Regions from separate parts of the Cupriavidus sp. 96C5-1 genome, predicted to be linked through region 3. Evidence: predicted binding sites of a transcription regulator. Region 3 holds the regulator's gene; each other region holds the start of a gene.
The links. Region 3 encodes HrcA, which represses chaperone genes, less so after heat shock. Its sites were predicted from a motif close to TTAGCACTCNNNNNNNNNGAGTGCTAA; they were not measured.
Positions count from the first base shown of each region.

Region 1: the regulator HrcA is predicted to act here: its motif matches at 1,927-1,953, upstream of rpoH (RNA polymerase sigma factor RpoH).
Region 2: the regulator HrcA is predicted to act here: its motif matches at 3,670-3,696, upstream of groES (co-chaperone GroES).

Region 1 is NZ_JBYOJU010000019.1:73,357-78,347, forward strand. It holds gene AC3FOF_RS20880 (heme o synthase) at 1-8, shown strand, start outside; gene AC3FOF_RS20885 (SCO family protein) at 170-796, shown strand; gene rpoH (RNA polymerase sigma factor RpoH) at 916-1,812, opposite strand; gene AC3FOF_RS20895 (pirin family protein) at 2,207-3,082, shown strand; gene ybiB (DNA-binding protein YbiB) at 3,118-4,128, opposite strand; gene AC3FOF_RS20905 (ABC transporter ATP-binding protein) at 4,256-4,991, opposite strand, start outside.
Region 2 is NZ_JBYOJU010000007.1:105,888-110,878, reverse strand. It holds gene AC3FOF_RS11285 (hypothetical protein) at 1-122, opposite strand, end outside; gene AC3FOF_RS11280 (hypothetical protein) at 432-947, shown strand; gene pstS (phosphate ABC transporter substrate-binding protein PstS) at 1,038-2,102, opposite strand; gene groES (co-chaperone GroES) at 3,790-4,080, shown strand; gene groL (chaperonin GroEL) at 4,122-4,991, shown strand, end outside.
Region 3 is NZ_JBYOJU010000003.1:318,367-323,357, forward strand. It holds gene recN (DNA repair protein RecN) at 1-1,683, opposite strand, end outside; gene AC3FOF_RS06220 (NAD kinase) at 1,751-2,668, opposite strand; gene hrcA (heat-inducible transcriptional repressor HrcA) at 2,783-3,820, shown strand; gene hemH (ferrochelatase) at 3,933-4,991, shown strand, end outside.

The sequences.
Region 1 (4,991 bases), on a different contig from region 3:
AGGCCTGAGCGGCCCGCAGCGGAATCCGCGCCACGGCTTGCGACATCTTGTCGCGGCGTGAGCGCGTGGCGGCCCCGATCGGCGATACTGCTGTAATCCGTCAATGTGACCTTGCCGTGCCCGGACTCTCTCCGGGCTGTTCCGGGCCGTCAGAACTCCTTGAATCCGCATGCCAAACCGCCTTCCTCCAAGCCTCCTGCCCACCTTCGCGAGCTTCCGCAGGTTCTTCCTGCTGGCGCTGTGCTCCCTGCTGCTTGCTGCTTGCGGCCAGCCGCGGGCATCCTTCAAGAACGTCGATATCACCGGCGGCAGCGAATTCGGCAAGGACTTTGTCCTGACCGATCACAACGGCAAGGTGCGGACGCTGGCCGACTTCAAGGGCAAGGCGGTGGTGATGTTCTTCGGCTACACGCATTGCCCGGATGTCTGCCCGACCACGCTGGCCGAACTCAAGGCGGTGATGGAGCAGCTGGGGCCGGATGCCGGCAAGGTGCAGGTGCTGTTTGTGACCGTCGACCCCGAGCGCGATACGCAGGCCTTGCTGGCGCAATACGTGCCGGCTTTCGACCCGCGTTTCCTGGGCATGCGCCCGGCTGACGATGCCGCGCTGCAGAAGATCGCCAAGGATTTCAAGGTGTTCTACGCCAAGGTGCCGGGTACGTCGCCGTCCAACTACACCATGGACCACTCGGCGGGCAGCTATGTATTCGACCCCAGCGGGAAGCTGCGGCTGTTCATACGCCACGGCCAGGGACCGGAGCCGATCGTGCACGATCTCAAGCAGCTGCTTTCCTGATGCGCGCGCCGCCGCTGCAGCGGCGGACAAAATGAAACAGGGCCGGTCTTGCGACCGGCCCTGTTTCATTTCCGGAGGTCCGGCGGCAGGGCCTTGGCCCGCCACCGGTCCGGCACGCCTCAGGCAAAGGCCTGCAGCGCTCCCTTCATCTTCTTCATCGCCGCGGTCTCGATCTGGCGGATGCGTTCGGCGGAGACGCCGAATTCGTCAGCCAGCTCGTGCAGCGTGGAGCCGCCGGAGCCGTCGTCGTTGACCTTCAGCCAGCGCGCCTCGATGATGCGGCGGCTGCGGTCGTCGAGCTTGGTCAGTGCTTCTTCCAGGCCCTGGACCTGCATGCGGTCGTGGCGCTGGGCCTCGATCACGCGGGTTGGCTCGTTGTGGTTGTCGGCCAGGTAGGCGATCGGCGCGAATTCTTCCTCGCCATCGTCGACTTGTCCTTCGAGCGCCAGGTCGCCGCCCGACAGCCGGGTTTCCATCTCCATCACTTCTTCCGGCTTGACGTTGAGCTCGCGCGCAACCGCGTCGATCTGTTCCGGCGTGAAGGTGTGGGCACCCTGCTTGTGGCTGCGCAGGTTGAAGAACAGCTTGCGCTGGGCCTTGGTGGTCGCCACCTTGACCATGCGCCAGTTCTTCAGCACGTATTCGTGGATCTCGGCCTTGATCCAGTGCATCGCATACGACACCAGCCGCACGCCCTGGTCCGGGTCGAAACGCTTCACAGCCTTCATCAGGCCGATATTGCCTTCCTGGATCAGGTCCGCGTGGGGCAGGCCGTAGCCAAGGTACTGGCGGGCAATCGATACCACCAGGCGCAGGTGCGACAGCACCATGCGGCGCGCCGCGTCGACGGAGTCGTGCTCGCGCAACTCGCGTGCAAGCCGCTGCTCTTCCTCGGCGGTGAGCAGGGGAATGCGATGTACAGCCTGGATATAGCTATCGAGATTTCCCAGGTTGCCCGGGAATGCCAGTGCAAACGTGCCGGCGCCTTGCGGCACCGCAGGCAGGCGGTTGGTCATTTGGGTTTGGTCAGCAGATAGGACTGCGTTCACTCAGTTGCTCCTTTCGCATCCGGCGGGTGGGTTGCCCGCGTGCGCAAGCCTCAGGGGGCGTGCACTGCAATGCAACACATATTAGCACTCAAGCCGGGGGACTGCTAAGTTGGAGTAATAATAGGGTTGATAGTTCCTGACAATCAACTCTAATTTTTACATAGTATGATGCGTGATCGCGGTGCGGATGTGGCGGAGCCGCTATCCGGCAAGTGACTCCAGCGATCCGCGCACGTTCGGACAATGGTTAGAGCGTGCATCCCCCATCCGGTTCGATCGCCGGATGAGATGTTGTGTTGCGCTAACGGCTACACTCTTTTCATTTGCACAGCCGTCAGTATCGACCGAACCGGGGAAAATCATGTCTGCTATCGAACACTTGCTCAAGCCGCATACGCGCGACCTCGGCGATTTCGCCGTAAGCCGGCTGCTACCCGCTGCGGCGGCCCAGACTGTCGGGCCCTTTATCTTTTTCGATCATATGGGGCCCGTAGCGCTGCCGCCCGGCGAAGGTGCGGATGTGCGTCCGCATCCGCATATTGGCCTGGCGACCGTCACCTATCTGTTCGAGGGTGAGATCCTGCATCACGACAGCCTGGGCAGCAAGCAGGTGATCAGGCCGGGCGACGTGAACTGGATGACGGCCGGCAGCGGCATCGCGCACTCGGAGCGCTCGCCCCAGTCCGCCCGCGAGGCCGGGCCGCGCCTGCACGGCATCCAGACCTGGGTGGCCTTGCCCAGGGAGCACGAGAACGTCGCGCCGTCCTTTCATCACCATCCCGCCGCCACGCTGCCCAAGCTCGAGCGCCCCGGCGTGCGGATGACGGTGATTGCGGGGGATGCCTTTGGCGCGCAGTCGCCGGTGAAGGTGTTCAGCCGCACGCTGTATGTGGCGATCGAGCTGGATGCGGGCGCCAGCCTGGAAATTCCCCCGGAGCACATCCAGCGCGGCATTTATCCGGTGGATGGCACCATCGCGCTGGATGGCGAAACGCTGCCGGAGCGGCACCTGGCCGTGCTGGTGGAGGGCCAGCCCGTCACGCTGACGGCGCAGACGGCAGCCCGCGCGATGCTGCTGGGGGGCGACCCGACCGACGGGCATCGCTTTATCTTCTGGAATTTCGTCGCCAGCACCAAGGAAGCAATCGCGGCGGCCTCCCAGCGCTGGGAGGCCGATCAGTTCCCGCGCGTGCCGGGGGAGGATGACCGGATTCCGTTGCCGCAGCGCAAGATCTGAGTGCGGCGGGCAGCTGTGCTGCCCGGCTTAACGCGTCAGACGGGGTTGGCCCAGGCCACCCGCGTGCCCTGTTGCAGGCACTCGCGGATCGCCTCGATCTGGGTGGCGATCGGTGCCGGCAGGGGCAGCTTGCCGTCCAGTACCAGGCGGATCCAGGCCGCGGTCTGGTCCACGTCGCTGCCGGGCGGCAGCTCCGGCACTTCGGCGATCGAGCCGGCGGTGGGGTCGACCAGGGTGCGCTGGTGCCCGTCATGCAGCCAGTCGATGCGGCCGCCACGGCGGGCATCGGCCACCACTTCGCCTTCGGTGCCCCGTGCCAGCAGGACATTGGCCGGTTCGCGCGAGAAGTAATCGGTGAGCGTTTCGCGATACTCGGGATGGGTGTAGCTGTACAGGCGCAGCGCTTCGGCCGGGGAATGCGCGCCGACCGGCTGCAGCATCTTGACCACCGTATGCGAGGAGTTGCGCAGGCCGATCTGCGTGCGCTTGTCGAGCAGGCGCGACAGTGCGGGCGACAGCACGTCGATCGGCAGCACCGCCAGCGGCCTGTCCTTGCTGCGAAGCTGGCCTTCGGCCTGTGCCACGGAGGCGCATGGCGCGATGCCCAGCGCCTCGAATAGCGAGATGCTGGTGACGCGCCCGTTGAACTGGCGCGTGCCGTGCACCAGCACGGGAATGCCTTCGCGCGCCAGCAGCAGGGCCAGCAGCGGCACCAGGTTGGGCTGCTTGCGCGCGCCGTTGTAGCTCGGGATGGACACCACGATGCGGTCCGGCGGCCCCGCCAGCGGCAGGCAATGCGCGTGCGCGGCATCCAGCATGCCGGCCAGTTCGTGCGGGGCCTCGCCCTTGATGCGATAGGCCATCAGCACCGCGCCCAGTTCGATATCGGCCACGCGGCCGGCCAGCATGGCGTCGAACAGGGCCTGCGCATCCTCGCGCGGCAGCGCGCGGGCGCCATTGACGCCCCGGCCGATTTCCTTGATGTACTTCGCCGCGGCGAACGGAGGCTGGGCGGGTGTCGCGGGTGCGGCTGGCGTGGTAGTCATGGCGGGCTGGGACAGTGTTGTTTGAGGTTCATGATAGCGGAGCAGGGCAGGCCGTGCCCATGGTATTGGCCAATGCCGGCGCTGTCAGTCCCGCTCCTGCTGCTGCACACTGGCCTTCGGCATCCCTTCAGGCGGCTTCTTTCAGCGCCGGATTGCGCTGCTTGCGATACAGGAAGTCCAGCACCGCGCTCCGGCAGGCGTGGTAGGTCTTGTCCTCGGCCAGCGCCATGCGTTCGCGCGGGCGGGGCAGGTCCACCGTCAGCACCTCGCCGATGGTGGCCGCCGGGCCATTGGTCATCATGACGATGCGGTCGGCCAGCAGCACGGCTTCATCCACGTCGTGGGTCACCATCACCACCGTGCTGCGCGTCTTGGCCACGATCTTGATCAGCTCGTCCTGGAGGTGAGCCCGCGTGAGCGCATCCAGCGCGCCGAAGGGCTCGTCCATCAGCAGCACCTTGGGCTCCATCGCCAACGCCCGCGCAATGCCCACGCGCTGTTTCATGCCGCCCGAGATTTCCTGCGGATACTTGTTTTCGGCGTGCGTGAGGCCGACCATGGCCAGCGTGCCGCGGGTGCGCGCCTTGAGTCCGGCCTTGCTTTCACTGCCGCCGAACACGCGTTCCACGCCCAGGTAGACGTTCTCGAAGCACGTCAGCCAGGGCAGCAGCGAGTGGTTCTGGAATACCACCGCCCGGTCCGGGCCGGGTCCCGCGATCTCGCGTTCGGCGCAGATCAGCGCGCCGGCGCTGGGGCGGTCCAGGCCGGCCAGCAGGTTGAGCAGGGTGGACTTGCCGCAGCCCGAGTGGCCGATCAGCGTGATGAACTCGCCGCTGGCGATGTTCAGGTTGATATCGCGCAGG
Region 2 (4,991 bases), on a different contig from region 3:
CCATGCGCGGTCTTGAGCGGGCAATAGGTGGCGGCGAGGGTGCAATCGACCAGGACGTGTGCAACGGCATTGCGCAACGCGTCAATGGCGCTGGGCAGGGCTGCGGTATCGGGGGTGGTCATGGGACGCTCCTTCGTGACCGTGAACGGGAGGGCTCGGGCTGGTGTCGCGCGCGGGATGGAGGATCTACCGGCATTTGCCCCAGCATGGACACCGGTATCTGCCGGCCCGCCCTTCGGCTTTCCCTTTGCGTGCCAGGCGGCTGCTCTCTTGCATGGTAGTGCGCGCCGTGCGGCAGCGAAAGGCGCGCCGCCTGCCGCTGCGGCCATCGCCTCGTTGACCGCCTCCCGGCCTCGCTGGCGTGCTGCCAGTTGCGCGGAATAAACGATATATACTGTATTTGCCTGAAAACAATGCTCCGCGGAGGATATATGGCAACGGGTTCAAATCGGAAGGCACGCACTGCCGCCCCGGTCGCGGCAAACGGCGAAGCCGGCGCGCCGGCGACCACGGTGGTGAAGACGACGAAGCCGGCGAAAGCCGCGAAGGCCGAGAGGGCCCGGAAGCCTGAAGCGGCTGACAAGGCCGGCGGTCCCGCTGTGAAGTCCAAAGCCTCGAGCGGGGCAACGAAAGGCGCCGCCGCGAAGCCGGGGAAGGCGCCGCGGGAGAACGGCGCGGACAACGGCGGCCAAGGGGGTGGCAAGAAGAAAGTGGTGCGCGACAGCTTCACCATGCCCGAATGGGATTATCGAAAGCTGGCGGAACTCAAGCGCCGGTGCCTGAACGGCGGAGCGCATGTGAAGAAGAGCGAGTTGCTCAGGGCCGGCCTCAAGCTGCTGGAAGCCCTGCCCGAGAAGAAGCTGCTGGCGGCCGTGGGCGGAGTCGAAACCGTGAAGACCGGACGCCCGTCGAAGCGCAAAGCGCGCGAAGCCAGTCCCGCGCAATAGCAATAGCGCCGGCGCCGGACCGACCCTTGCCGCATGGGGCGGCCGGGCGGGCCTTGCCGCTGCCGGTCCTTTCGCCGGGCGCCCGGACTGCTATTGCCGGGGAGCCTGTGCGCCGATGCTCTGCAAGCCGATGGCCGCGCCATGGACATCGGTGATGCGCGCCAGTTCGCGATAGGCGTTGGCCTGGACCCGCTCCGGGAGCGGGACAAACTTTGCGTCGCGGGCGAGATCGTCGCCGTGGAGGTAGCCCCAGGTGATGAATTTCAATGCGTCAAGCGTGCGCGTGCCGGTCTTGCTCACCGCCGGGATTGCGATGAAGGTGCCCATGGTGATAGGCCAGGTGTCAGCGCCGGGCTGGTTGATCAGGCTGGCGGTGAAGTCGCCCTTCCGGTTCCAGTCGCTGTGGAGGACCGCCTCGCGGAATCCGCCGACCTGCGCCGATACGAATCGCCCCGCGGCATTGCGCAGCTGGACGGCGTTCAGGTTGCCTTCCAGTACATAGTTGTAATCCACATAGCCGATTGCGCCGGCCACGTTCTGTACCGCCTTGACCACTTCCGCGCTGCCCCGCACGGCGGTGAAGCCCGCAGGCCAGGGCAGGGTGGACCGCGCACCAAAGGCGGTCTTCCATTCGCCGCTGACTGCGCTCAGGTAGTCGCTGAAGTGATAGGTCGTGCCGGAGCCGTCGGCGCGCACCACCGGCCTGATCGGCAGCTTCGGAAGCGTGACGCCCGGATTCAGCGCGCGGATCTCGGGCGCATCCCAGTATTCCAGTTTCCCCTGGAAAATGCCTGCCAGCAGTTCGCCGGTCAGTTTCAGCCTCCCCGGCGGGAGCGCGGGGAGGTTGACTACCGGCACCGCCGCCGTCACCACGGACGGGACAAAGACCAGGCCCGCCTTTTTCGCTTCTGGCTCGGGCATGGGCACATCCGATGCGCCGAAATCGACCTGTCCCTCGCGAATGCGCCTGATGCCTTCGCCCGAGCCCACTGCATCGTACTTGATGGCTGCGCCGGTGGCGTTCTTGTAGGCTGCGGCCCATACGCGATAGACCGGCGCTGCGGCGGTCGAACCGGCGCCAAGGATGTCGGCCGAGGCACCGCCGGCGAAGCAGCCGGTCAACACCAGGGTGGCGAATACGAGGTTTTTGGACATGGGCATGAGCAGGAGGGCGAGAGCATGTTGGGCGAGCGCGATTGTATAAGCCCTGCACGCGATTCGCGGCAGCATCCCGCTCGCGCGCTTCGTGAATAGTTGATGACAGTCTCAACCATTGGCCTCGGGCGGTCGTTAAGATGGCTACGCAATCTTCATCTTGACGCGGATGGCTTGAGCACGGCGAGGCACACGCACCGGAAGGTGTCTTGCGTGATGCACAGCCGTCCGCTGCCGAGTGTTTCCACCGAATCTTGCCGGCGGCATCGTCAATCGCTGTATGAGCCTCTTCAGGTCGCTTTTCTGGTGCCCGTTATCGGTATTCGCCATCGTTACGGTACCCGTTGCCGAATCCCCGCGGGAAGCGGCCCCGGGCGGGGCGCCGTTGCCGCCGTCCTATGAGATCACGACCGCGCGCCAGGGAACCGGCATCGTGGCAGGCAAGTCCGCCCCGCTATCCGGCTGAGCCGGCGTGCTCGCCTGAGTCTCTCCGAGGTTCGGGAATGCGGGGCGGGAGGGCGTTCATGCCGCGCTGCATGATTTCCGGATTTTAGCCTTCCTGGCTCAAGATGCGGTATGGCGCATATAATTAATTGTGCGACGCAGCAGTCGATGTGAGACTCGGAAAGCTTGGCTTGCCAGGGACGACGGGCAAGCTCGCCATGGTGCGCAGGATCAGGGCCATGCGCCCGCGGGCCCGAGTGGATATTGCTGCTGTATCCAGGGTCCTGCAGGTGAATTCCCGTCGGGGCCCATCAGGCAGCCATCCATCCTGATCATTCAAAGAATCATGGCTGCGTCGAGCAATCATGATGAGGTGCGCAAATGTTGCCGTGCGATCGATGCAAAGGCCAAGCCGGCAGGCCAGGACACCTGCCGCCCCACCCGGATCTTGAAAAAGCGCCGGACCTGTCCCCGCGTGAAGGCGCAACCGCGCACGCCTACCAGTGCAGGAAGTGCGGCCACATGCTGGTGCTGCAAAGCCCCGGCCGGGATATGCCAGATTTCTGGGTGCTGGGGGATGGCGCGTTCCCGGCGGACACCTGACAGCGCCAGGCCAAACAAAAAGAGCCATCAGCATGATGGCTCCTATCCCCGCGATCCAGCGCCGGCTGCAGATCCCAACCCTGGCATTCTCAGATGCGCATGGGATAGGCAGGGTCTGCAGGTGGCCCCTCGGGATCCCGTCACGCCTACCCCTTGCAGGGCGCCGTGGGCATTGGCATTCCAGACTTATCAGCCCGATCCCGGTGCAAGGCTGACTATATCCGCGTATTGTTTCGCGCGGAAGACACCCAAGTGCCAAGGGGAGCACACCGTCGTTGTGCCGCTGGTGCCCGGCTGCAGGTGCCGGCACGCTGGCGCAGCCCGCGTGATAGGGCCGCAGCGGGAAGGGGTCTCTTTCTCTGCCTGCACCGGCATTTTCCTTCTCGCGCCGCCCCGTTGTTTCGACATCCGGGGTGCTCCGAATCCACCGTCGGGCCCGGTGCTGGCAACGAATATCGATGTTAGAGGGTAAACACGTATCAAGTTGCCGACTTGAAAACGTAAACCCCCGTCCCTATAATTAGCACTCGTTGGGCATGAGTGCTAACAGACCTCGCCTAGCGTACTAATTCTGCTGGCCGTCAGTGCTGGCGGCCAATTTTGTGAACCTAAAATCACTTTTTTGTACCAAGGAGTCCGTATGAATCTGCGTCCTTTGCACGACCGCGTGATCGTGAAGCGTCTGGACAATGAAACCAAGACCGCTTCCGGCATCGTGATTCCCGACAACGCTGCCGAAAAGCCTGATCAAGGTGAAGTGCTGGCCGTGGGCCCCGGCAAGAAGGATGACAAGGGTGCTTCGATCGCGCTCGACGTCAAGGTGGGTGACCGCGTGCTGTTCGGCAAGTATGCCGGCCAGGCCGTGAAGGTGGATGGCCAGGAACTGCTGGTCATGCGCGAAGAAGACATCATGGCCGTGGTGAACAAGTAATCCACGCACCCCGACTCGTACAGATTTAGGAGATTCAGAACATGGCAGCTAAAGACGTAGTATTCGGCGACGCCGCCCGCGCCAAGATGGTCGAAGGCGTGAACATTCTCGCCAACGCAGTGAAGGTTACCCTGGGCCCGAAGGGTCGCAACGTCGTGCTGGAGCGCAGCTTCGGCGGCCCGACCGTGACCAAGGACGGTGTGTCCGTGGCCAAGGAAATCGAGCTGAAGGACAAGCTGCAGAACATGGGCGCGCAAATGGTCAAGGAAGTGGCTTCCAAGACCAGCGACAACGCCGGTGACGGTACCACCACCGCAACCGTGCTGGCCCAGTCGATCGTGCGCGAAGGCATGAAGTACGTTGCCGCCGGCATGAACCCGATGGACCTGAAGCGTGGCATCGACAAGGCTGTGGTGAATGCGGTCGAAGAGCTGAAGAAGCTGACCAAGACCACCACCACCAGCAAGGAAATCGCCCAGGTCGGCTCGATCTCCGCCAACAGCGACGAAGTGATCGGCAAGCTGATCGCCGAAGCGATGGACAAGGTCGGCAAGGAAGGCGTGATCACCGTGGAAGACGGCAAGTCGCTGGCCGACGAGCTGGAAGTCGTGGAAGGCATGCAGTTCGACCGCGGCTACCTGTCGCCGTACTTCATCAACAACCAGGAAAAGCAGGTTGTTGCCCTGGAGAACCCGTTCGTCCTGCTGTTCGACAAGAAGATCTCGAACATCCGCGATCTGCTGCCGGTGCTGGAACAAGTGGCCAAGTCGGGCCGCCCGCTGCTGATCATCGCTGAAGACGTCGAAGGCGAAGCCCTGGCGACCCTGGTGGTGAACAACATCCGTGGCATCCTGAAGACCGCCGCCGTCAAGGCTCCGGGCTTCGGCGACCGCCGCAAGGCCATGCTGGAA
Region 3 (4,991 bases):
GCTGGTGGCGCCGCGGGAGCCCTGCGCAAGCATCTCCTCGGCGTGTTGCACGGTGGTGGCGGTCACGGTGGTGCCGCCCAGCATGCGCGCGGTCTCGACCACCCGGCCGGCGGCGTCGAGGGCGCGGATGCGCGAGCGGGTGACCGAGCCGTTGCCGTCGCGCTCGCTGGTCTCCTTGCTGACCAGCAGGTGAGCGCCGGCCTGCGCGGCCACCTGCGGCAGGTGCGTCACGCAAAGCACCTGGCGGGCGCGGCCGAGCTCCTGCAGGCGGCGGCCCACCACTTCGGCCACCGCGCCGCCGATGCCGGTGTCGACCTCGTCGAAGATCAGGGTCGGCGTGGGCGCGGCCTCGCTGGTGATGACGGAAATCGCCAGGCTGATACGGGCAAGTTCGCCGCCCGAGGCCACCTTGGCCAGCGGGCGCGCAGTGACGCCGGCATGGCCGGCCACCAGGAATTCAACCTGCTCCAGGCCATGGCTTTGCCCTTCTTCGAGCGGGTGCAGCGCCACCGCGAAGCTGCCGCCGGCCATGGAGAGCCCCTGCATCGCTTCGGTCACCATGGCCGACAGGCTCTCGGCCGCCACCTTGCGGGCGGCGCCCAGGTGCTGGGCGATGGTCAGGTAGGCAGCCCGCGCGGCGGCTTCGCGCGCCATGACCTTGTTCAGGTCCTGGGCGGACTGCAGGTCGTCGAGCTGCTGGCGGCGCGCCATCAGCTCGTCGGGCAGCTGTTCGGGCGGCAGCCGGTACTTCCGCGCGGTGGTGTGCAGCGCCTGCATGCGCGCCTCCACCACCTGCAGGCGCTCGGGATCGAGGTCGAGCCGGTCGACATAGCGGTTGAGCGAGTGCGCGGCTTCCTCGACCTGCACCTGGGCCGGGTCCAGCGCCGCCAGCACGTCGCTCAGGGCCGGATCGACGCCGGCCAGCTGGCGCAGGCGTTGAACCACGCCGTTGAGTGTCGACAGCACCGAGCCATCGGCCTCGGACAGCGCTTCCAGCGCGCCGCGGCTGCCCTCGATCAGGCCGGCGGCGTGCGACAGGCGGTTGTATTCGGCCTGGATGTCTTCCCATTCCCCGGCCTGCGGCGCCAGTTTCTCGAGTTCGCCGACCTGCCATTCGAGCCGCTCGCGCTCGAGCTGCATCTCGCGCGAGCGGTGCTCCACGGTTTCGCGCTGGCGCACGCAGGCGCGCCACGAGCGCCAGGCCTCGGCCACGGCGCCGGCCTGGGCGGTGAGGCCGGCATGGGCGTCGAGCAGCAGGCGCTGGGCATCCGGGCGCAGCAGCAACTGGTGGGCATGCTGGCCATGGATATCGACCAGGCGGTCGCCGATCTCGCGCAACTGGCCCAGCGTGGCGGCGGCGCCATTGATAAAGGCCTTGCTGCGCCCGCCGGCGTCGACGGTGCGGCGCAGCAGCACGGTGCCTTCGTCGCCGGTGAGGTCGTGTTCGGCCAGCCACGCGTCGAGTCCGGGCGGCGTGGCGAAGATGGCGCTGATACTGGCGCGGGAAGCGCCTTCGCGGACCACGCCGGCGTCGGCGCGCTCACCCAGCACCAGGGCCAGCGCATCGATCAGGATCGATTTGCCGGCGCCGGTTTCGCCGGTGAAAACGGTGAAACCCGGGGAGAAGTCGAGGTCGAGCGTATCGACGATGACGAAATCGCGGATGGACAGGCTGCGCAGCATCGTGGGCGACGGGTCAGGTCAGGGTCGGTGTCGGTTCGGGGGTGGATCTGGGCCGGATCGGTGCGGATCAGAGCCGGTTGTCTTCGCTTGGGTACTCATGCCAGTGCAGCTTCTTGCGCAGCGTGGCGTAATAGTTGTAGCCGATCGGATGCAGCAGGTTGACGGTCTTGGCCGAGCGGCGTACCACGATGCGGTCGCCCGGCAGCAGCGAGGTCAGCGACTGCATGTCGAAATTGACGCTGGCGTCGCGCGCCGTGGCCACCTCGATCGAGACCTCGGCATCGTGCGGCAGGACGATCGGGCGGTTGGACAGCGCATGCGGGGCGATCGGCACCAGCACCAGCCCGGAAAGGGTCGGGTGCAGGATCGGGCCGCCCGCCGACAGTGCATAGGCGGTCGAACCGGTCGGCGTGGAGACGATCAGGCCGTCCGAGCGCTGGTTGTACATAAAGTAGCCGTCCACCGAGACCGCCAGTTCGACCATGCCGGAGATGCCGGAACGGTTGACGACGACGTCGTTGAAGGCCAGCGCGGAGAAAATCACCTCATCGTCGCGCACCACCTGCGACTCCAGCAGCATCCGGACCTCGGACTCGTAGCGGCCTGCCAGCATGTCGGGCAGCACCGAGTGCACGTCTTCCAGCGGGATGTCGGTCATGAAGCCCAGCCGCCCGTGGTTGACGCCGATCAGTGGCACCGGGAAGCCGGCCAGCTGGCGCGCCAGGCCCAGCAGGGTGCCGTCGCCGCCCAGCACCACCGCCACGTCGGCATGCTTGCCGATGTCCTCTGGCGCCAGCGCCGGGTAGTCGGTGAGGCCGGTGGCCAGCGCGGTCTCCCGCTCGAACACCACATCCTGGCCATTCTTGAGGATGCAGGCGGCCAGTTCTTCCAGCGGGCCTTCGATGCCGGCGGTGGCGTACCTGCCGATCAGGGCGACGGTGCGAAAGGGTGCGCGCGCGGCGCCGGGCGTGGGGAGCGAAGACATGCCGGGATTAGACCATACCGCCGTGACCATTGTCAGCAGGTGGGGGTGCCCGGCCAGGCCGGATCGAGGATGAGCCGCCCGAACGGTGAAAACTTGCGTAAAATCAGGAATATTATGGATGAACGTGCGAAAACGCTTCTCAAAACCCTGATCGAGCGCTACATCGCCGAGGGGCAGCCCGTGGGCTCACGGACCTTGTCGAAGTACTCGGGCCTCGAACTGTCCCCTGCCACCATCCGCAATGTGATGTCGGACCTGGAGGAGATGGGGTTCATTACCAGCCCCCACACTTCGGCCGGGCGCATCCCGACGCCGCGCGGCTACCGCTTGTTCGTCGACACCATGCTGACCGCCCAGCCGCTGGACGGCGCGCTGGATCTGGCCGAACTGACCGGCAAGATCCAGGGGCAGCTGCGCGGCCAGCAGCTCGGGCCGCAGCGGATGATCACGTCGGCGGCGCACACCTTGTCCAACCTGTCGCAGTTCGCCGGCGTGGTGATGACGCCGCGGCGGGCCCAGGCGTTCCGCCAGGTCGAATTCATGCGGCTGTCGGACAAGCGCATCCTGCTGATCATTGTCACCCCCGAGGGCGACGTGCAGAACCGCATCATCCAGACCGAGCTGCCCTATTCCCCGTCGCAACTGGTCGAGGCGGCCAATTTCATCAATTCGCATTTTGCCGGCATGAGCTTCGACAACGTGCGCGACCACCTGCGCGGCGAGCTGCAGGCGCTGCGCATGGACATGTCGCAGTTGATGCAGGCGGCGGTGGAGGCGGGCAGCAGCGCCATGGCGGAGGAGGAAGACGACCACGTCTTCATCTCGGGCGAGCGCAAGCTGCTGGAGGTGGAGGACCTGTCGTCCAGCATGGAGAAGCTGCGCCGCCTGTTCGACGTGTTCGAGCACAAGACCGGCCTGCTCAAGCTGCTCGATGTCTCCAGCCATGCCCAGGGCGTGCAGATCTTCATCGGCGGCGAGAGCAAGCTGGTGCCGCTCGAAGACATGGCGGTCATCACCGCACCCTATGAAGTCGACGGCCAGATCGTCGGCACGCTCGGGGTGATCGGCCCGACCCGCATGGCCTACGAACGGGTGATCCCGATCGTCGACATCACCGCGCGGCTATTGTCCAGCGCGCTCAGCCAGAACTAGCCTTGTCCTGGCCGGGTCTCACAGGCTGCCTGTCCCGTTCATCCTGTCAGCTCGGCGAGACCTGGTGGCGGCGTGCCTCGCGCCCGCGCCGCCCCGCCACACCGGAAATTACATGACGTTTACTCCCGAACCGGCCTACCAGCATGGCCAGGCTCCGCGCACGGCGATCCTGCTGATCAACCTCGGCACCCCGGACGCGCCGACGCCCAAGGCGGTCGGTAGCTACCTCAAGCAATTCCTGTCCGATCCGCGCGTGGTGGAAATCCCGCGCGCCGCCTGGCTGCCGATCCTGTACGGCATCATCCTGCCGCTGCGCTCGCGCGCCTCGGCGATGAAGTACGAGTCGATCTGGCTGCGCGAGGCGCATATGACTGGTTCGCCGCTGCTGGTCCACACCGAGCGCCAGGCCCACGCCCTGCAATTGCTGCTCAACCAGCAGGGCCATGAGGTCACGGTGGCCTGTGCGATGCGCTACGGCAATCCGTCGATCGCCTCGGTGCTGGAAGCGCTGCGCCGCCAGGGCACCGAACGCATCCTGCTGTTGCCGCTGTACCCGCAGTATTCGGGCACCACCACGGCGACCGGTTTCGACGAGGTGTTTCGCGTACTCGGGCAGTGGCGAAATCAGCCGGAGTTGCGGCTGGTCAAGCATTTTCACGACCATCCGGCCTATATCGCTGCCTTGCACCATCAGGTGGGGGCATACTGGGCGCAGCACGGCACGCCGGATTTTGCCCGGGGCGACAAGCTGATTCTGTCGTTTCACGGGGTGCCGCGCCGCACGCTGGAACTAGGCGACCCTTACCACTGCGAATGCCTCAAGAGCGGCCGCCTGCTGGGCGAGGCGCTGGGTTTGCAGCCTGGGCAGTACCAGGTCACCTTCCAGTCCCGCTTCGGCAAGGCGGAGTGGCTGCAGCCCTATACCGCGCCCACCTTGCAGGAGCTTGGCAAGGTCGGCACCGGCCGGGTCGATGTGTTCTGCCCCGGCTTCCCGGCCGACTGTCTGGAGACACTGGAAGAGATCGCCATGGAAGGGCGGTCCGAGTTCCAGATGGCCGGTGGCAAGGTATTCCACTACATCCCTTGCCTCAATGATGCCGAGAGCTGGATCGCCGGGCTTGCGGAGATCGGCTTGCAGCACCTGCAGGGCTGGCCGCTGCGGCTGCCCCAT